2 regions of the Mycobacterium kansasii ATCC 12478 genome follow, and region 1 is predicted to be linked to the other one. Evidence: riboswitches for the same ligand, from Rfam matches in the RefSeq annotation. Region 1 holds a riboswitch; the other holds the start of a gene.
What was found. A riboswitch is a leader RNA that binds a small molecule or an ion and turns the genes downstream of it on or off. The one in region 1 is predicted to bind cobalamin.
Positions count from the first base shown of each region.

Region 2: linked by a shared signal. The riboswitch ahead of metE (5-methyltetrahydropteroyltriglutamate--homocysteine S-methyltransferase) and the one ahead of MKAN_RS19515 (PPE family protein) in region 1 are both predicted to bind cobalamin.

Region 1 is NC_022663.1:4,448,455-4,465,270, forward strand. Features, by position in the region: gene MKAN_RS19465 (FAD-binding and (Fe-S)-binding domain-containing protein) at 1-1,540, opposite strand, end outside; gene MKAN_RS19470 (thiamine pyrophosphate-requiring protein) at 1,537-3,357, opposite strand; gene MKAN_RS19475 (glycoside hydrolase family 15 protein) at 3,505-5,340, opposite strand; gene MKAN_RS19480 (enolase C-terminal domain-like protein) at 5,334-6,446, shown strand; gene MKAN_RS19485 (hypothetical protein) at 6,508-6,867, opposite strand; gene MKAN_RS19490 (nucleoside hydrolase) at 6,864-7,874, opposite strand; gene MKAN_RS19495 (2OG-Fe dioxygenase family protein) at 7,907-8,341, opposite strand; gene MKAN_RS19500 (SDR family oxidoreductase) at 8,414-10,420, opposite strand; gene MKAN_RS19505 (histidine phosphatase family protein) at 10,462-11,187, opposite strand; gene MKAN_RS19510 (MaoC family dehydratase) at 11,282-12,160, shown strand; cobalamin riboswitch at 12,459-12,639, shown strand; gene MKAN_RS19515 (PPE family protein) at 12,953-14,656, shown strand; gene MKAN_RS19520 (bifunctional adenosylcobinamide kinase/adenosylcobinamide-phosphate guanylyltransferase) at 14,832-15,356, shown strand; gene MKAN_RS19525 (APC family permease) at 15,633-16,816, opposite strand, start outside.
Region 2 is NC_022663.1:1,740,781-1,745,511, reverse strand. Features, by position in the region: gene metE (5-methyltetrahydropteroyltriglutamate--homocysteine S-methyltransferase) at 1-1,780, opposite strand, end outside; cobalamin riboswitch at 1,906-2,102, opposite strand; gene MKAN_RS07370 (SDR family oxidoreductase) at 2,194-3,036, opposite strand; gene MKAN_RS07365 (TetR/AcrR family transcriptional regulator) at 3,142-4,455, opposite strand.

The DNA.
Region 1 (16,816 bases):
TCGAGCCGCCGTAGGAGGCCACCAGATCGCCGGCGGCTTCCAGGAAATTGCGGTAGGTACGCAGTCCGTCCCGGTGGCGTAGGTCGAACTTCACCCGGGAGTGGATGCATCCCTGACCGAGATGTCCATACATGGCGCCGCGCAGGTGGTACTCGGCGTACAGCTGTTGGAGGTCGCGCACGTAGTCGCCGACCCGGCGCCAGGGCACCGCGGAGTCCTCCCAGCCCGGCCAGTGGTTGCCACTGTCGATGGGAAAAGCGGTGGACCCCAGGCCGGCCTCGCGGATTGCCCAGAGCTCGGCGCTGTTGCCGCCGTCCTGCTTGCTGCGGGCCAGCACGATGCGGTCGTCGTCGATCCGCTTTTTCTTCTTCAGCCACCGCACGAATTCTTCGGCGCGGTCCAGTGATTCGTCGGGATCGTCGGAGCCGAACTGCACCATCAGCCAGGCGCCGGTGGAGTTCGGACGCGGTAAGGCCGCACGGCCGGCCGGGTTCGTGCCGGTCAGCTCCTGGTCATGCACCAGCAGGTGGTCGACGGCCTCGAGCCCGATCGGTTTCCACTCCATCATCTCCGGCGCCATGTCGCCGGCCTCGCCGAGGGAATCGAAGTGGACCACGACAACCGTGCGGTGCGTCATCGCCGGGGTGAGCATCACGGTGGCGGTAAGTGCCACCGCGCAGGTACTTTCGGTACCGACCAGGGCGCGGGCAACATTGAATCCCTTCTCGGGCAGCAACTCGTCGAGGTTGTAGCCGGAAACCCGCCGCGGCAGCTCGTCCACCGAGGGGAAGCCCTTGCGGATGTCGTCGGCGTACTCGTCGCGCAAATCCCGTAGTGCCGCATAGATTTCGCCCTTGCGGCCGCCCGCGGCGATGATCGCGTCCAGATCCTTTTCCTCGTCGACGCCGACGGTGAACCGCGCGCCGTCGTAGGTGACGATGTCGAGCGCATAGGTGTTGTCCGACGTTCGCGGTCCCGGCCCGTAGAACTGCGATTGGATCGAGTGCACGCCGCACGAGTTGTTGCCGAGGTTGCCGCCCAGCGTGCACCGCGAATGCGACGACGGGTCGGGGCCGAACACCAATCCGTATTCGCCGGTGGCCTTGTTGAGCTGCTCGTTGATCACTCCGGTCTGCGCGGTGGCCAGCCGGCGCTGCGGGTTGATGTCGACGATGTCGGTGAGGTATTTCGAAAAATCGATCACCACAGTGACATTGACCGTCTCACCGGACAGGCTCGTCCCGCCGCCGCGGCACAGCACCGGGGCGCGGTAGGCGTGACAGGCCCGGATCGTCTGCACGACGTCGTCGAGCGTCTTGGGGATCACCACACCGATCGGGACCTGACGGAAGTTCGACGCGTCGTTGGCGTACATCGCCAACGTGGCGGTGTCGAAGCGCACTTCGCCGCTGACATGGCGGCGCAGCTGGTTTTCCAGCCCGGTGACGTTGACCTTGTCGGCGGTGGCCATTCCGGCCACGAAGCGGGTGTCCGGCCGGGCCGGGATCGTCCGCTCCTGGTCGGTGCGAAGCAGGCTCATTCCTCCCCGTCCTCAGAGCTCCGTCCGCCAACACTCTTGATCGACTCGGTGAACTCGTGCATCTTCTGCTTGGCGCCCTTTTTGGCGATGCTGACCCGGTCGGGATCTTTGAGCACGGCCTTGGCGGTCTTTTTCGCCATCATCGTCTTGATGTGCGGCGGGACCGGCGGAATGTCCTTGTCGACGACCACCTCCAGTACCACCGGAGTGCTGGCCGCCAGCGCCCGGTCCCAGGCCTGGCCGATCTTGGCCGGATCGTCGCAGCGAATCCCGGTCAGACCCAGCAGGTTCGCAAACTCCGCATAGGGTACATCTGGAATATATTGGGAACCTTCGAATTTCGGCTCTCCACCCATCGCCCGCTGCTCCCAGGTCACCTGGTTGAGGTCTTCGTTGTTGAAGACGCAGAAGATCAGCGGGCCGTCGGAAAGCCGGTCCTTGTAGCGCTTGACGGTGATCATCTCGGCCAGCCCGTTCATCTGGAACACACCGTCACCGACCAGCGCGATCACCGGACGTCCGGGATGGGCCAGTTTGGCGCTGATCGCATACGGTGTGCCCGGCCCCATGGTGGCCAGGTTTCCGGCCAGCGAAGCGGCCATACCCGGGCGCAGCCGCAGGTGGCGGGCCCACCAGTTGGCGACCGAACCCGCGTCGGTGGTCAGGATCGCGTTGTCGGGCAGCCGCTTCGACAGCTCATGCACCACCAGCTCCGGGTTCAGTGGATCGGCCTTGTCGTGGGCCCGCTTGTCGAGAACCGCCCACCACTCCTTGACTTCTTTTTCGATCTTGTCTTGCCACGACCTGTCGTCCTTGCGTTGCAGCAGCGGAATCAGCTCGCGCAGCGTGTTTTTGGAGTCCCCGACCAGGTTGGCCTCCATCGGATAACGGGTGCCGATCATCCGGCCGTCGATATTGATCTCGACGCCGCGGCATTGCCCCTCCTTCGGTAACCATTCCGCGTAGGGGAAGCTGGTGCCGATGAAGAACAGGGTGTCGGCGTCCGACATCATCGCCTGGCTGGCGGTGGAACCCAACAGCCCGATCGGGCCGGTGACATAGGGCAGGTCATCGGGGAGCACGGCACGGCCCAGTGAACTCTTGGCCACCCCGGCGCCCAGCAATTCCGCCGCCTGCACGACCTCGTCGGCGGCCTCGGCCGCACCCTGCCCGACGACGATCGCCACCTTGTCCCCGGAGTTGAGGATCTGCGCCGCCTTCTCGAGTTCGGTCTTCGGCGGAATCACCCGGGGCTTGGTCCAGCCGATACTGCTGAACACCGCGCCGTGCATCCGCGGCGGCGAGGGCACCGCGTCGGATTCACCCACGTCCTCGGGCAGGATGATGGTCGCCACCGTCCGGTTGTTCAGCGCCACCTTGCACGCCCGATCCACCAGATGCCGCGCCTGTTCGGGTGTCATGCAGGTCTGGACGAAGTCCGAGGAGACGTCCTTGTACAGCGTGTTCGGGTCGATCTCCTGCTGGAACGCCGCGCCGAGCGACATCCGCTTCTGCTGACCGACGATGGCGACCACCGGATAGTGGTCGAGCTTGGCGTCGTAGAGGCCGTTGAGCAGATGGATGGCCCCGCCGCCGGAGGTGGCCAGGCAGCAGCCGATCTCGCCGGTGAACTTGGCGTGCGCGGTGGCCATGAAGGCGGCCATCTCCTCGTGGCGCGGCTGGATCAGTTCGGGGTCCCCGCCGGCCCGGTCCAAAGCGCCGAGCATCGATAAGATCCCGTCGCCGGGGTATCCGAAGATTCGGTGAATTCCCCACTGTCGCAGGCGATCAACGATGAAGTCGGCGGTCTTGGGCATGGTGCTCCTTCGGTACGGCAACTACGCGGGTGGACCATCGGATCGCCACCGCCGACCGGTCGGGGAACTTGCGGCGGTGACGATTGCCGATGGTCACAATGTGGGTCTACCCGTCGCTACGCGAGTCAAACGGCCCAGATGGCCGAGTCACCCGGTTCCGCTGCCGACGCACGGGCCGTACCCGTCCGTCAGCCCATGCGCCGCTTCGAACAACAGCGCATGGACGAAGGCTTGGGGAAGGTTGCCGCGCAGCTGACGCTGACCGATGTCGAATTCCTCGGTGAACAAACCGGGCGGACCGCAGGCGGTGCGGTTTCGTTCGAACCAGCGCACGGCCGCCAGGTTGTTGCCCTGCTGGTGATCGGCGAGCGCCATCAGGAATCCGCAGAGCAGAAAGGCGCCCTCGGCTTCGCCGAGTGGTTGCTCACCCGGTTGGAACCGATACACGAACCCGTGCCGGCCGAGGTCGGTGCGCACCGCGGCCACGGTGGCGACGCTGCGCGGATCGGTCGCCGGGATTGCGCCGCGGATCGACGGTATCAGCAGCGCCGCGTCGATTCGCGGATCATCCGGCGCGCGTTGCCACCGTCCGTCGGGATGCAGGCAGTCCGAATTGGTATCGGCGACAAGCTGATCGGCCAGACGCTGCCACTGCGAGCCCTGCCGCGCCGGCGCGACCTCGCTGATGCGCCGCAGGCCCGCCGCGCACGTCAGCCGGGAATGCGCCCAGCGCCGGTCGTCGATCTCCCAGATTCCGGCGTCGGGCTCACGCCAGCGCTTTTCGATCGACTCCACCAGGGTCTCCACGGCGCGCCAATGCCCGGTGTCCAGCCGATCCAGGCGCCCGGCGGCGGCCAGCAACAGCAGCGCCTCACCGAATGCGTCCAGCTGGAATTGGTCGGTCACCCAATTGCCGGTCTTGACGGTGCCCCCGGGATAGCCCGGCAGATCCAAGCCCTGTTCTTCGGGCACCAGGTCGCCGGTGATGCAGTAGGCCGGCTTGAGGCCGGGACCGTCGGCCAGCACACGCTCGCTGACGAAACGGACGGCGTCGTCGACCAGGGGGTCCGCTCCGGCGGCGGCGACAGCCTGTCCGGCATAGCACTGGTCACGGATCCAGCAATAGCGGTAGTCGTAGTTACGGCCCTGCTCGGCCCGTTCCGGCAGCGACATGGTGGCCGCGGCCACCATGCCCCCGCCGCTGCTGGTCAGCCCGCGCAAGACCGCGTATGCGGTCTGCGCGTCGGCGTCGGCCAGCGACCCCGATATGGTGGGAACCGCTGCCGCCCAAGCGCTTTCGGTGGCATGCCAGGCGTCGTTGGGTCGTGCGACGGCGGTGGGCAATTCCTGGTCGGACAGTTCCAGGACCAGGTCGTGGTCGCTTCCCGGAATCACCTCCACCACCGCCTGCAGCGGGCCGTCACCGGTGCGGTTGGCATCCCCGGCGCCGGTCCACCGGAACCGGTGCGGCCCCGACCGTCCGGTCCACACCCCGTCGCGGCAGCGCAACCCCGACATCGGCGCGGTGCCGAAGCCGGCGCGCACGTCGAGCGCGACTCGCATCCGTGCCGGCCCGTCGAGGGCGCGGATGCGGCGCAACACCACCGCCGTGTGCGGGTCCCCGGGGAACGCCAGCGCCTCCCGGCACTCGACGATCCCGTCGGTGGTCACCCACCGCGACCGCCAGATCAGCGACCCCAGCTCGTATCGTCCGCCCCACACGAACCGCGGATGATCCGGGGAGACGGCATACACACCGTTGCCGCCCAGCAACGAGCCGAACACCGCCGGGCTGTCCCACCGCGGCAGGCACATCCAGCAGCAGTCCCCACGCGGACCGATGACGATTCCGCGTTCCCCGTCGGCGAGCAACGCGTATTCGCGCAACACATGCGGTGACAGCAGCTCGGCCACCGGTGGTCTGTCGTCCACGCGAAGCGGAATACCCCGTTCGGGTTGCGGGTAGTCACCCGGGCATGACATTGCGCGCGGGTGAACCGATCCCAGTCGAATCCGTCGAAGCCTCGGCCTACACGATTCCCACCGACGCCCCGGAGTCCGACGGCACCCTGGCCTGGGACTCGACCACTTTCGTCCTGGTGAGTGTGCGGGCCGGGGGCCAGGTGGGCACCGGTTACACCTACGGTGGCACCGCGGTGGCGACGGTGGTGGGCGCCAAGCTCGCCGACGTCCTGACCGGTGCCGACGCCCTGCAGCCGCCGGCCAGGTGGGCGCAGATGCAGCACGCCGTCCGCAACCTGGGCAAGCCGGGCGTGGTGGCCTGCGCGATCTCGGCGGTCGACATCGCCCTGTGGGACTTACGGGCGCGGCTGCTCGACGAACCACTGGTCGTCGCGCTCGGCGCGGTCCACGATGCAACCCCGGTTTACGGCAGCGGCGGGTTCACTTCTTACGACAACGGCACGCTGCGCGAGCAGCTGTGCGGCTGGGTCGAGGCCGGCATTCCGCGGGTCAAGATGAAGGTGGGTAGCGACCCGGATGCCGACCTGGGCCGGGTGGCGGCGGCCCGGTCGGCCATCGGCGACGACGTCGAGCTGTTCGTCGACGCCAACGGAGCCTACCAGCGCAAACAGGCGCTGCTGTGGGCGCGGCGCTTCGCCGAATACGACGTGCGGTGGTTCGAAGAACCGGTCAGCTCCGACGACCTCGATGGGCTGCACCGGCTGTGCGAGCACGGCCCGGCCGGCATGGACATCGCCGCCGGTGAATACGGCTATCACCTGCCGTATTTCCATCAGATGCTGGCCGCGGGCGCGGTCGACTGCCTGCAGGCCGACGTCACCCGCGCGGTGGGGATCACCGGCGTGCTCAAAGTCGCCGCACTGTGCGACGCGCGTGGCATCGACCTTTCGCTGCACTGCGCGCCCCAGATCAGCGCCCACGTCGGCACCGCCGTCTGGCACCTGCGCCATTTGGAGTACTTCCACGACCATGTGCGCATCGAGGGGCTGGCGTTCGACGGCACCATCGACCCCGAACCCGACGGCCTGCTGCGTCCGGACCGGACCGCGCCCGGGCACGGGCTCACCGTCAAACACGCCGACCTCGAGCAATACCGGGTCGCCTGAGGAGCAGTTGTCGCCCAGCGTGACGTCAACGCGAAAATTTGGCCCGAAACTCGCACTGACGTCACGCTGGGCGCGCGGCTCGCGCGCTGTGCAGGTGATGCCAGCCCAGCCACGCCCATACTGCCGCGACCAGCCCGTCGGCGACGCCGCCGCGGGCTCGGCGCCGGTCCACCGCGGCCAGACCGAATGCGGTCATCGAGTGCACGGTATCCACCAAGACGCCGGCCGCCAGCGCCGCCGGACCCGGCTTCAGGCCGGACAGCAGCGCCTGGACCAGATGACGCGCTCCGAGTACCCGAGTGATGACCACCGCTTTGCGGTCGACGTGCACCCCGTGGATCCGGTTCAGCACCATGGTGGGAGCGGTGAGCAGCACGGCGCCCCAGCCCCCGCGCAGCAGTTCGATGCGGCGAAGTTTCATACGCCTTCGGCTACCCGGCGCGCGAACGTTCCAACCCGAGCGATGAACCGGTCGAAGAACACCGCCGCGTCGACGCCGACGCCGATCAGCGCATTGGGTTTTCGGCGTCCCGTCCAGTCGGTCGCCGTCATGCCGCGGGTTCCGGTCAGCTCGACGTCGACGGTGGCAGGGCGGGTCGCGACGAGCGCCGGATCCAGGGCGGCCGCCGCGGCCAGTGGATCATGCAGATGCGCCAGATATTCCTGCCCATTGTCGTAATGGGCCTCCATGTAGAAGCGCATCGCATCTTCGACCAGCCGGATCAGCGGATTGGATGCCGCCGACCTGGTCCCGCGTGGGTCGTGGGCGCTCATCGTCGTGGTCGACGCGCCCGCGGCTTCGGCCAGTCGGGCGAGGTGCTGCGGTGTCATCGCGACCTTGCGGGTCAGGTCCAGGCCGCACAGAATCGGAAGGCGTTGCGGCTCAGTGCTTTCGGAGCAGGCGGCGAGCACCTCGGCCGCCGCCTCGGGGTCAACGCTGATATTCCATTCCGCCGCCGCAGTTCCGTCGTAGCAGCCGCCCATGATCACCAGTCGGCGCAGCAACGCCGGCAGCGCGGGCTCGGCGCGCAACGCCGTCGCCAGATTGGTCAACGGGCCGGTCGCCACGCCGATCAGTTCACCCGGAAAGGCGTGGGCCGCGCGCACCCAGGCCGTCGCGGAATCGTAGCCGGTGACCCGGGCGTCCGCGGGCGGCAGCTCGGCATACCCCAGACCCCTCGGTCCGTGGGATCTCGAGGGGTCACCCATCGGGCCGGTCAGGGTTGCGCCGGCACCCTTGGACACCGGTATGCCGGTAACTCGGCACAACTCGAGCAGGCCCAGGTTGTTTTCGCAAACCTGTTGTACCGCAACGTTTCCGCCCGTCGAGGCGATGCCCACCAGCTCCGCCTCGGGGCTGGCCAGCAGGTACAGCAACGCCAATGCGTCGTCGACGCCGGTGTCGACGTCGACGAAAACGGGCTTCACCGTCCCGACATTAAGGCAGCCGCCCCGGCGTGTCAGCGCGATGCGAAGGTGATCACCAGGACGTCACGTTGCGCCGGCTCGGAGTTGTCGATCGGCCGGATCGGCGACACGTCGTGCAGGCTACGACGGTCGTCGCCGAGCAGCAATGTACCCGGCTCGTCCAACGTCGCGGTCAGCAACGGGCGGCCGTCCACGTCGCACACCGAACTCTGGCCGCCGAGGGCATTGCGCCGACCGATCAGCAGCGAACTGACCAGGGTGACGCCGTCGCGGTGCCAGCCCTCCGGCGCCGGCCGCCCGTCGCTGCCGGCCACCGACTGGACGCGGAAGGGATGCACCTTGACATCCCATTCGGCCACGTCGTCCAGGGCCGCAGCCACCCGGGCAAGCACGCCCATCAAGGACTGCAACAGCGGATCTTCGGCGAATGCGTCCGTCAGCGGCTCGAAGTCGCGGTTCTTACCGATGTAGAGCGGATTGGAGTTTCCGGCTGTGCGAACGCGTCGTCGGGCCGCTTCGGCGCGCCTGAAACCGTGGGTTCACCAGTGCAGGCCGGGCACCAACCGCGCCAGCCTCCGGACCGGCCGGGGCGTCCGGATGCCGCCGGTGACGGCTCGCAACGGACGCTTCGGCTTACGTCTCGGGGGCGCAGCCGGGGCGGACGGCAGCCCGCGCGCCGCAGCCGAATCGGGGTAGCCCAGGTACAGCTGGTGCAGAATGCGCCGCGAAACCTTGGGCGCGAAATAGTTGCCGGCCTCGGCCAGCGTGCCCAGCGGGGTGTCGATCCGCGCCGGCTTCTCGACCAGCGCGCGCACCACCATGGCCGCCGCATGCTCGGCGCTGATCGCCCGCACCGGGTTGAGCCGCTGCGACGGGGTGATCATGGGTGTGGCCACCAGCGGCATGTGGATGTTGGTGAAGGTGATGTGGTCGGAGAGCGTCTCGGAGGCGACGACGTCGGCGAACGCGTCCAGCGCCGCCTTGGTCGGTAGATACGAGCTGTACTTCGGGTTGCGGGCCTGAACGCCGGCGCTGGAGACGTTGACCACGTGACCGAACCGGCGCTCGCGCCAGTGGGGCAGCAGCGCCAGCACCATCCGCACCGCGCCGAAGTAGTTGACCGCCATGACCCGTTCGTAGTCGTGGAGGCGGTCGGTGGAGTGGACCACCGAGCGGCGAATCGACCGGCCGGCGTTGTTCACCAGGTAGTCGACATGGCCGAAGCGGCCCAGGATGTCTTTGACGGTGTGCTCCACCGATGTCGAGTCGGTGACATCGCAGGTGAAGGCGTGCGCCTGCCCGCCGCTCGCCCGGATCTCGGCGACCAGCCGGTCGAGCGCGTCGGCGTTGCGGGCCAGCGCGAAGACCGTTGCGCCGCGCTGGGCGACGGCGATGGCCGACGCCCGCCCGATGCCGCTGGAGGCGCCGGTGACGATGACGTGCCGGCCGCGCAGCGGTCCTCGTGGATCGTCGCGACGGGCGCGATCGGGATCGAGGTGCTGCGCCCAGTACCGCCACAGCCGGGGTGCATACGCCCCGAACTCGGGAACTTCGATCCCGGTGCCGTGCAACGCCTTCCGGGTTTCGTCGGAGGCGAAGGTGGGCTTGAGGTCGACGGCGTCGAAGATTTCGGCGGGGATGCCGAGCTGGGCGGCGGCCATGTTGCGCAGCACCTTGGCCCGCCCGCTTGCGTTGAGCACCGGGGCGGCCACCGAACGCGGCAGCGACCCGCGCAGCGGCGGCAGCCCGGCGGCCGGGGCAACGCCGCGGTAAATGCCGCGCAGGCCAATGGTTTTCGAGGCGGTCAGGTGGAACGTCCGCCCGTCGCGACCCTCGGCATGCATGAGCGCCACGAACGCGCCGGCAACGTAGTCGACGGGGACGATGTTGGTGCGCGCGGTATCTGGTAACAGGATCGGCGTCAGCTTGGGCAGCACCGCCAACTTGGCCAGCAGCCCGAACAAGTGGTACACCCCGTCAGCCTTGTCCATTTCGCCGGTGCGCGAATCGCCCATCACCACGGCCGGACGGTAGATGCGGTAACGCAGTCCGGGCGCCGCGCGCACCAGCCGCTCGGCTTCGAATTTCGTTCGGTGATACGGCGTCGGCAGCTGCTGGCCGACGTCGAAGTCGTCCTCGGTGTACTCGCCGGCGAAGTCGCCGGCCACCGCGATCGACGACATGTGATGCAAGGTCGCGTCCAGCCGCCGCGCCAATTCGACGACGGCCCGGGTGCCCGCCACGTTGACGGCGCGCTGCTCGGCCTCGCCGGCGGTGATGGCGGTGCTGTGGCTGATCGCCGCGCAGTGCACGACATGGTCCACCCGGCCCAGTTCGTCGAGCGTCTCATCGCTCAGCGCTAGCTCCGGAAGTTCGCCGACCAGCGGCTTGGCGCGCTCACCCCACTCGGCCGCCAGGCGTTCGAAACGCCCCAGCGACTGACGGCGGACCAGCACCCACACCTGGGCGTCGGACCGGGTATCGAGCAGCCGAGAGACGACACGGCGACCAATAAACCCGGTACCGCCGGTAACGACATATCGCATGCAGCCCATCGTGGTGGCTGGCGGCCGCACCCGTCAACCAGTCAGGTGAAGTTGCGGATGCCGTCCCAGTCCACCAGCTTCCACCCGTCGATCGGGTTGCCGGTGACCACGACCCGACCGATATTGGGCAGCGGATGGTTGTTCAACAGGTTGAGCTTGGGGTTCTTCACGTTCATCAGCGTCCACACCATGATCGCCGTGCCCTGGGAGAACACCACCGGCTTGTTGTGGCCGCTGTCGTAGATCTTGCGGACGGCACTGCTGAACTGGCTGTTGAATTGGTCGCCGGTGATCGACCCCGGGATGCTGTGCGTGGCATCGCCGTTGATCCAACCCATAGGCGCCAGCAGATACGTCGAGTTGGCCCTTGATTCGGGTTCGCCGTTGTACCAGCCGGCATTGATGGACTGCAGATCGGTAATGATCTCGACCTGCTTGCCCAGTTCGCCTGCCAACGGTGCGGCGGTCTGCTGGGCTTCGGCCATCGGCGAGGAGTAGATGCTGTCGAATTCGTTGTGCGCAACTTGATGGGCGAGCTGCTGGGCTTGTCCCTTGCCGTCGGCGGTGAGCCCGGTGCCGGGCACCTCGGTGTTGATCACTCCGTCGGCGTTGGCCTGCGATTGGGCGTTGCGGATGAAGGTCACGGTGATGTTGCGGGCCTGCGTGCCTCCGCCGCCGCAGGCGCCGACGATCATGACCGAGGCGAGCACAGCTAGGACGTTGGAGGTTTTCCAGGTCATCTTCCAGATCATGGTGCGCTTGGCCATGGCGATAGCCTGCCCTGCGGATGCCGTCGCTGGGAAGGGTTTGCGATGGTTGACTGCAGAAAAAGCTTCGATTTGGAATCGAGAGGAGACTCGCATGGCCATTGATCCCGGTGCCGTCGGTGCGGTGACCGAGCCGATGTTGTTCGAATGGACCGACCGCGAAACGCTGCTCTACGCGCTGGGAGTGGGTGCCGGGACCGAGGACCTGTCGTTCACGACGGAGAACAGCCACGGTATTGCCCAGCAGGTGCTGCCGACCTACGCGGTGATCTGCTGCCCGGCCTTTGGGGCGGCGGGCAAGGTGGGAAAGTTCAACTGGGCCAGGCTGTTACACGGCTCGCAGACCGTGCGGCTGCATGCGCCGCTGCCGCCAGCCGGAAAGTTGTCGGTGGTCTCCGAAGTCGCCGACATCCAGGACAAGGGTGAAGGCAAGAACGCCATCATCATGTTGCGCGGCCGTGGTAGCGACCCGGACAGCGGCGCGCTGGTCGCCGAAACACTGACCACCCTGGTGATCCGCGGCGAGGGCGGCTTCGGGGGAGAGCCGGGTCAGCGGCCGGTCGCCCCGGAATTCCCCGACCGTGAGCCCGACGCCCGGGTCGCCCTGCCCACGCGTGAGGATCAAGCGCTGATCTACCGGCTCTCCGGCGACCGCAACCCGTTGCACAGCGACCCGTGGTTTGCCCGGGAGATGGCCGGCTTTCCCAAACCAATCCTGCACGGGCTGTGCACCTACGGCGTGTCCGGACGCGCGCTGGTCGCCGAACTCGGCGGCGGCGTGGCCGCCAACATCACGTCGATCGCGGCGCGGTTCACCTCGCCGGTGTTCCCCGGCGAGACGCTGACCACGCTGATCTGGCGCACCGAGCCGGGCAAGGCGGTGTATCGAACGGAGGCGTCCGGGCTGGCCGGCTCCGACGGCTCCGAGGCGCGAGTGGTGCTCGACGACGGCGCGGTGGAGTACGTGGTTTAGCCGGCGCGGGTGTTGATAGGCGAAAGTGCCTGTCCCGCAGCTCTTGAGCGCCGTAGTTGCCGCTGGCCATCCGCTCGCACTCATCTGCTACGACGCCGCCGTTGAGATCGCTGCCGAAGTACTCGCGTTCGAGCATCGGTGGGTGGTACATCGAGGCGGCGTCCACTGGTGCCGTGCCATCAGGCGGGGAAACGCCTTGGGCTGGACCCAGTTTGGTGGATAGGTAAAGGCGCAGCCGGTGAATGTCACTGGATTGGACTTGTGGGGTAGTGACAGACCGGTTACCGGTGGCGACGGTGCCGCCGGGGTGCGATGATGTTGCGCGTAAGGCGATGACGAATGCAGGAAGCCGGTGCGAAACCGGCGCGGTCCCGCCACTGTAATCGGGGAGCGAACCTCATCGGCCACGGCCAAAGGCTGGAAGGCGAGGCGAGCGGCGATCCGAGAGCCAGGAGACTCGCGTCATCGTGCCCGGCGAACCTGGGGCGGTGTACCCCGGAGAGAGCGAACCGTCATGACGCATCCGAATTTCCGGCCGCCTGGCTTCCGCCATCCTCGTCCAAACGCTGATCGGGTGCCGGTGGTGCACTGCGCACGCCGGTTTGGCACCGCCGATCACAGTGTCGGTCGCCGCCGCCGCCGGCGTCTCGCGCTTGCAAGCATGACGTCGCGGCAGGTAGGGGCGTCGAAGTGCCGGCAGCACGGCGTCCCCACCGTCGGTGAGGCGGACAGCCGCGCTGCTGCTGTGCGCCCGCTGATCAGCCGGTCGGTGCATGCACTCGCGGGCGGCCGGTGATGAGCGCCATCTGGTTGGCTGCACCCCCGGAAGTGCATTCGGCGCTGCTCAGCAGCGGCCCCGGCCCGGGTCCGTTGCTGGAGTCGGCGGCAGCGTGGGATTCGTTGAGCGTTGCCTACGCCGAGACGGCAGACGAGCTGGCCGCGGTAGTGGCCGGGGCGCAGGCGGACAGCTGGGGAGGCCTGAGCGCCGAAGAATATGTGGCCGCCCATGTCCCTTACCTTGCTTGGCTGACGCAGGCCAGCACCGACAGCGCGGCGATGGCCGCTCACCAGCAAACCGCGGCTACCGCATACGCCGCCGCAGTGGCTGCGATGCCAACGTTGGCTGAGTTGGCTGCCAACCATGCCGCGCACGCAGTATTGACGGCGACAAATTTCTTTGGCATCAACACAATCTCGATCGCGCTCAACGAGGCCGACTATGTACGGATGTGGGTACAGGCCGCCGCCGTAATGGGCACCTATCACGCGGTCTCAACCGCGGCTGTTGTCGCCGCACCGCAGGCCGCGCCGGCGCCGCCGATCATGAAAGCCGACGCGGAGCTGGCCAGGGCCGCTGCGGCGGGACTGTCGAGTTCGGACCCGCTGCACCAGTTCGAGCAATGGCTGTGGCAGATGTATACCACCTTCTACAACAATGTCATTCAGCCGTTCGTCGATTGGCTGGCGAATCTGCCGTTCTTCCAAACGATGTTTGCGGGGATCGACCCTTACCTGGTCATCCTCGGCAACCCGCTTACCTATCTGAGCCCGTTGAACATCGCGTTCGCGCTTGGCTACCCGATGGATATCGGCACATATGTGGCACTGTTGTCACAAACCTTCACGTTCATCGGGGCAGATCTCGCCGCGGCCTTCGCTACGGGTAACCCGGTGACGATCGGTTTCACCATTTTATTCACCGCTGTCGAAGCCATCGGCACGGTCATCACCGACACGATTGCGCTGCTCAAGACGCTGTTGGAGCAGACTGCGGTGCTGCTCACGGCTGTGGTGCCGCTGCTGACTGCCCCATTGTTACCGATTGCGGCCGGCGCTGTGCTGGCACCGATCGGTGTCAAAGGGCTGGCGGCAGTGGCTGCGGTGCCGCCACCGCCCCCGCCCGTCACACCCACCACGCCGCCCCTTGCGGCCCTCAGCACGAGCGCCCCGACCTCGGCCACAACCCCGATTCAGGCGCCCGTGGAGGTGACCGCTCAGGCGCCCACCCCCGGACCACCGCCGCCGGCTCCCACGGCCCCACCGGTGAGCGATGCGGCGCTGGGTGGGGGGATGGACAACTTCGGGTACCTGATGGGTGGCCTGAGCGCGGATGCCAGAAGGCCCACAAGCGCCAGTTCCCGAAAGAAGGCACCAGAACCCGACACCGCCGAGGCCCCGGCGGTAACGGCCACACCTCAGGAAAAACCTCGACCGCAGTGGCGTAGCCGGGTGAAAGCCAAACGGCTCGGCCGCGGTTATGAATACCTGGATTTGGGCCCGGACGCCGACGATCCGAGCGAGCTGACGACCTCGGCGGCACCGGAGCAGGGAGCAGCGCCTCTGGGGTTCGCCGGAACCACGCACCGAGCCCGTCCCAGACCAGTCGCAGGTTTGACCACGCTCCCCGACGATATGTCGCCCGGCAGCCCACGCGTGCCGATGTTGCCAGACACGTGGGGCGTCGACTCGGCGCTGCCCCACGACTCACCGTCGTAGGGAACGATGATCTGATGTCTCGACGGGGCAGCGTGACCGCCGTCATTGCGAGGCTTCCGAACACCGCGAAAAGGTGCAGCCATCGACGGTCACAGAGCACGCGAGTCCACCAGCACACCGGCTGCCCCGGCGGTCATCATCGGTTGCGCGCGAACGAGGTGCTTACGATGACGCGATGCGGATACTGGTCACTGGCGGCGTCCGCTCGGGAAAGTCCATGCATGCCGAGGCGTTGTTGGCCAATGCCATAGAGGCTGTCTACGTCGCTCCGGGCCGCCGCGCCGATGGCCGCGACCCGGATTGGGATTCCCGGGTCGCACTACACCGCGCTCGTCGCCCGCCGACCTGGCTGACGATCGAAACCGCGGACGTCGCAACGGCTTTGTCCAACATCCGGTGTCCCGTCCTGGTGGACTGCCTGGGCACTTGGCTAACGGCTCTCATGGATCGGGAGGCGTTGTGGAATACTACGACCGCCGAGGCCTACGCTGCGGTCGAGGAACGACTGGACGAGTTGTGCGCGGCACTGGCCGAGCTGGCCGATGCGGTCGTGGTGACGAATGAGGTCGGCTTAGGTGTGGTACCCGCCCATCGTTCGGGGATGATGTTCCGCGATCTGCTGGGCACGATCAACCAACGGGTGGCAAACGTTTGCGACGAGGTGCACCTGCTCATCGCGGGTCGCGTTCTCAAGCTGTGAATCACTACCAGCAGCTGCCGGCGAGCGGTGACGTCGAGCCCGCGACGCTCGATTTCGTCGATCTACCCGAGCCGCTAGAACTCGATGCGGGCGTCGAGTGCCTTGGCGGGTATGCTATTTGCCCCGCTCTCAACGAGAAACCAAGGTGCGCAACTACTCTACTGCTGACGGGCGGCAATAGCGAACACCCCGCCCGCGTGGCGGCTGATGTGGCTGATGGGAAAGTCGCAGTCGCGTCCTGCGCCTTGGGGCGCTGGATCAGCGCCGTCCCGGTACCTAGCGATCGCAGGTTCGGTAGTAGTGCAGATAGGCGATCGCCGGCACTACCAAGAACGTGATCACCATCAACGCGATCGAGAAATAGTTGGCGCCACCCTGCGGTGTGGCGAAGATGGTCCGGTAGTCGAAGGACACCGCCAACGCCACCGAGACGGTAACGGCAGCTATCGGTAACACCTTGTCGGTCAACGGGTTTCGCTTCGCCGTCGCGTGGCTGCCGGCGGTGTCCCGAGCCAGGGCGACCAGAGCGACCGGGACGATGATGAACTGGATGAACCGTGCGATCACCGCAAGCCCGATCAGGTTCACGCTGTCAAACCGAAGTGCCAGTGGGAAAGCCAAGGCCAACGATGCAGTGATCGCGAACGCGATCATCGGGACGCCGAATCGGTTCTGTGTCGATAATCGTGCCGGCAGGATCCGGGTGTCCGACAGCGCTGTCCACACCCGCGGCGCACCGAACGAGGCGGCTACGTTGATGCCGAACATCGAGATTAGGGCGCCGAGAACGACGGTCGTGCGCAACGGACCGTCGTCGATGGCCGCCGCCAACCGCACCGTGGCGTCGGATTCGAAAACCTTGTCCGATCCCAGCAGCATCGCCACCGCGACAGCAAGCACGTAGACGGCGCCGACACCGAGGATCGCGACCGGTATGGCCTTCGGCAGCGTCCGCTCCGGCTCGTACATCTCTTCGGCGGCGTTGGCGATCGATTCGAAACCGGTAAATGCGTATAACGCCGCGATGGTGGCAAGGATCAATCCCGAGACGGCACCGTGCGCGAGCTGAATCCCACCGAACAGCGCATAGGGGGCCGGTTGGTAAACGCCTGACGCACTTGCCGTTCCGTAATGGCTCGGGTGATGTGTGACGAGGAGCCACAGGCCGCCGACGATGAAGACGGACAGCGCCGAAACCTTGCCTATCGTCGAGGTCCCGTTTGCCCATTTGATTGCCCGGTTACCGAAAATATTGATGACCAACAGCACGACGATGAACCCGAGGAACGTCAACGTCTTCACGCTCAGCAGCCCGCTGTCGTCGGCCCAATTCTTCTCTGGGAAAGCCACTTTCAACAATGTCGAGACGAACAGCGACGCCAGCACGCCCCAGGCGATGGATGCGACGATCGCATGGGTCACACCGACATAGATGCCGATTTTCTGCCCGAAAGCGGCTG
Region 2 (4,731 bases), 2.7 Mb from region 1:
GCAGGTCCACTGTCTCATCGCGGATCGCCAGCGCCACCTGGTTGGCGGTCTCGGCCAGTGGTTGGTCGTCGCGCACGAACGACCACGCCAAGATCGTCACCGGACCGGTCAGCATGCCCTTGACCGGCTTGTCGGTCAGAGACTGCGCGTAGGTGATCCAGTCGACCGTCATCGGGTGCGGTCGCGCCACGTCGCCGTAGAGGATCGGCGGGCGCACGCAGCGGCTGCCGTAGGACTGCACCCAGCCGTTCTGGGTGGCGAAGAACCCCTGCAGCTGCTCGGCGAAGTACTGCACCATGTCGTTACGCTCCGGCTCACCGTGCACCAGCACATCCAGCCCGAGCTGCTCCTGCAACGAGATGACGTCGGCGATCTCGGTCTTCATCCGGCGGACGTACTCGGCCTCGTCGATCTCGCCGGATCGAAAAGCCGCGCGCGCCTTGCGAATCGCCGCGGTCTGCGGATAGGAGCCGATGGTGGTGGTCGGCAGCGCCGGCAGGTGCAGGCGTGCATCCTGGCTGGCGCGACGCGCGGCCGCGTCACCCCGGTGGGCGCCCGACGCCACAATCGAGTCGATGCGGGCCCGAACCTGCCCGTTGCGCAGGCGCGGATCCCTCCGGCGCGACGCCACCGCCGCATTGGACGCCGCGATCTCCTCGGCGACCGCGTCACGCCCGTCGCGCAGGGCCCGCGCGAGCACGACGACCTCGCGCACCTTCTCCGCGCCGAACGCCAGCCAGCTGCGCAAGTTGTCGTCCAACTCGGTTTCCGGCTCCAGCGAATACGGCACGTGCATGGTGGAACACGACGTCGAAACCGCAACCGTGGCCGCCGAACCCAGCAACGTCGCCAGCCGGCCCAGTGCCGCCTCCAGGTCGGTGCGCCAGACGTTACGGCCGTCGACGACGCCGGCCACCAGCGTTTTGCCGGCCAGCTCGGGCACCCCGGCCACCGCGGTGCGCGCACCGGCCACCAGGTCCACTCCGATGGCTTCCACCGGCGTGCGGGCCAGCGCCGGCAGTGCGGCGCCGGGATCACCAAAATAGGTGGCGACGTGGATGGCGGGCCGGTTGCTCAGCGACCCCAGCGCCGTGTACATCCGCTCGGCCAGCGCCGGCGCGTCGGGGCAGATGTCGGTCACCAGCGCGGGCTCGTCGAGTTGTACCCACCGGGCGCCCTCGCCGGCCAGCAGGGACAGCAGTTCGGCGTAGATCGGAACCAGCTCCTGGAGCCGTTCGATCGGTGGGGCGGCACCGTCGACGGCCTTGCTCAGCAACAGGAAGGTGACCGGCCCGATGATCAGCGGACGCGCCGGAATACCGAGCTCCTGTGCCTCTTTGAGCTCGGCGAGCACCTTGTCGGGGTTCAGCGTGAACGTGGTCGACGGCCCGATCTCCGGAACCAGGTAGTGGTAGTTGGTGTCGAACCACTTGGTCATCTCCAGCGGCGCGACGTCGGCGTTGCCTCGCGCGGCGGCGAAGTAGCGGTCCAACCCGTCGGAGATCCCGCTCACCCGGGCCGGCAGCGCACCGAGCAGCACCGCGGTGTCGAGCATCTGGTCGTAATAGGAGAAGGTGTTGATCGGCACCGAGTCCAGGCCGGCGGCGGCCAGATCGGTCCAGGTGCCACGGCGCAAGGTGGCGGCGACGGACTCCAACTCGGATCGGCTGGTGCGTCCGGCCCAGTACCCCTCGGTCGCTCGCTTGAGCTCACGGCGGGGGCCGATGCGGGGGGAGCCGGTGATGGTGGCGGTGAACTTCTGAGAACTATGAGCGGTCACGACGTGTCCTTTACTCGACGGTGTGGTCACCGCCCGCGGACGTGCAGCCGAATCCGGTTGCGGTGCAACACCGTAACCGGTACGGCCAAACGCCCACTCCACGAGGCGATGACCCGCCGGACGCGGCGCGCCCGGCACGGCTGGCAGGTCTTCGGACTCGCAGGCGCGCACCGGTGGTGGTGCTCCTAATGGCCGTCGCTTCCCAGTCGTGCGACCAGTGCTGTTGACGGCGGTCGTTCCTGCATACCGCTGCGGGACAGTTCCGGATTCCCACCGGATTCCCTCTCGCGGGGCATCGCTAACCTGCCTCGCTCGATGCCGGCGCCGCATTGCTGCGACGACGGCAGACCAGCTGCGTGGTCCAGGTTACGCTGCGGCCCGGCCCGGTGGATCGGCTGCCAGGGCTGCGGCGGCTAGGGCATCGGGACGCGGCCCATGATCAGGTCGAGGATCGGTTTGCCCGGCGGGTAGGCGCCGGTGAGCGACGCCATGGTGTGCCCGTAGTCCACCAGCAACGTGATACCGCTGATCCCGAAGGCGGCCGCGCTGTTGAGGAACACCATGACGTCGCCCATCTGCTCGGGAGTGTGCACCTTGGAGCCGGTCTCGTCACGGTAGTCCTGCGCGTAGCTGAGCCACAGGTCCGCGTTGGCCTGGGCCAACGGGGTGTCGGTGGGCCCGGGGCAGATGGCGTTGATCCGTATCCCCTTCTTCAGCAGGGGATAGGCCTGCATCGCCACATAGGCGTTGACCGCCTTCTTGCTGAAGCCGTAGTGGATGATGCCCTCGGCCTCGTGCGCGGCAACCCAGTCCTGGGCCGCCGCGTAGTCGGGCGTGGCCAGGAACTCCTGCAGGCGCGGCAGGTCGTTGTCCCATCCCATGCCGGCGACCGAGGAGATGAAACAGATCGCCGAGCCGGACGGCAGCAGGTCGTTGTCCAGCAGCCGCTGGATCAGATGGCGATGGCCGATGAAGTTGATCTTCATCAGCTCCGGGCCTTCGGCCACCCCCGCTGCGGAGAACACCGCGTGGACCGGTCCACCGAGTTGCCCGATCGCCGAGTCGATCGATGCCGGGTCTCGCAAGTCGACCTGCAGCGACTGGGCGACGTCAAGGGTCACCGGCGCGTAGTCCATGACGGTGACGTCGGCGCCGAGTTCGGTTGCCGCCCTGGCCGCCGCGGCGCCCATGCCCGTCGCGCCGCCGACAACTAACGCCCGCTTGCCGTCGTAGCGCAGCCGATCCAGAACAGTCATGGAGATCCCTTCCCCGCGGGCCCTACGTATTCGCCGCTTACCTGCCCCACTCTAGGGAGAACATATTTTTGGTTCAATACTTTCAAACCGCGGACACAACTGGCGTCACGGCTCGCCGCGTACCGCGGCGCCGCGTAACACCGTGTCACGGGCATGAATTAGGGCGGCCCGCGGGCCGACGGCGCGAAGGATGTTCTCCGGTATCCACTGCAAGGCGATGACGGATCGTGCCAGCATCGCCAGGGACGGGGTTTCGATCCGTATCTCGTCGGAGCGGAAACCTTCGGAGAGTAGTGATTTCAGCTGCCGCAGCCGGGTGGCATACAGCCACCCCGGGTTGGGGGTGTTTGGCGGTGACTGCCGCATCCAGGCGAGCTGTATCCGGAATTCGTCGGAAAACTGATCCAGCGCATTGATATTGATCCAGCTCAGCGCGTCCAGCTTTTCGATCGGCGTGGCATCCGAGCGCAGTACGCTGACCCAGCCGGCCTCGACCTTCTGGCCGAAGGAGCGCATGATCGAAGCCAGGAGTTCGTCCTTGGATCCGATCACCCGATAGACCGTGCCGGTGCCCATACCGGCCGCAGAAGCGATGTCTCTGATCGTGGTGACTTCATATCCCCGGCGCCCGAACTCGGTTCGGGCTACGGCACGGACGCGGGCTGCTTTGTCGCCGGGGTCGGCGTCCTTGTCGTCGGTCCATGTCGCGATGGCGTCGTTGGCGGCCGCCAAGGCGCTTGATCCGTCCAGCTCCGGATCATCCGGGGGTCGGGTTGCCAACCCCTGCAGGATGATTCGGCACATCAGCCGGGCGACCTGGTCGGCTGAGGCGTGGTGCCGGATCACGTCGAGCCCCACCTGCAGCATGGTCTGGCAGATGCGGTCGGCCAACGTCGGAAGATCCATTTCCGGTTTGATGTAGCCGCTCCACCTGGCGGCGCGCAGCGTCTGCACCATCGCCTCGTGCAGCGCCGCGGGCCGCTGCTGGGTGAGCTTCATCAGTTCGGGATCCGCACTCGGTCCCTCGTAGAACGACATCTGCAGGGCTGCTTGGTGCGCTACCGCACAGTTGGCGATCGCCGATCCCAACTCGGTGATCTTCTCGGCCACCGGCCGCGAGTCCGGTTCGTCCAGTTTCTGCTGCGCGGTTAGGCCGACGCGATTCAGATCGTTTTGATAGCGGCGGATCAGTTCGATCAGGATCGCTTCTTTGGACTCGAAGTGGTGATAGAGGCTGCCCGGCAGAATGCCTGCCGCTTCGGCGATTTCCTGCAGCGACGTTCGCAATCCCGACGACGCGATCAACGACGCCGCGGTCTGCAGAATCTCGGCCCGGCGCGTCCGGGAGTCGTCGGCGACGGCTTCGTCGGGGCGATCTACCGGCTGGCGGCCTTTTGCCAACGTGTTGGCTTTTGCCATAGCTACCGGGACGCACGTCCGGAGGACCGCGGCTTGGCAGACAGCGGCTTGGCAAACCTACGCACTCGCCCTCCCGCCGAACCAAATCTTTGTTGTTGAAGACTATCAGACCGTAGACCGGTCGACGCGCTGCTGGAGGTGGTTGACAGGCCGATTCTAAAACGGGTTGTTCCGGCTGGCCGCGGATTGGCATCGGGCGGCTCCCGCGAAGCCTCACCCGTTGCGGCCCGGCGCGCGGCGCATCCGCCGGGAGGGGGCTACGTGCCGGCCGGCCCG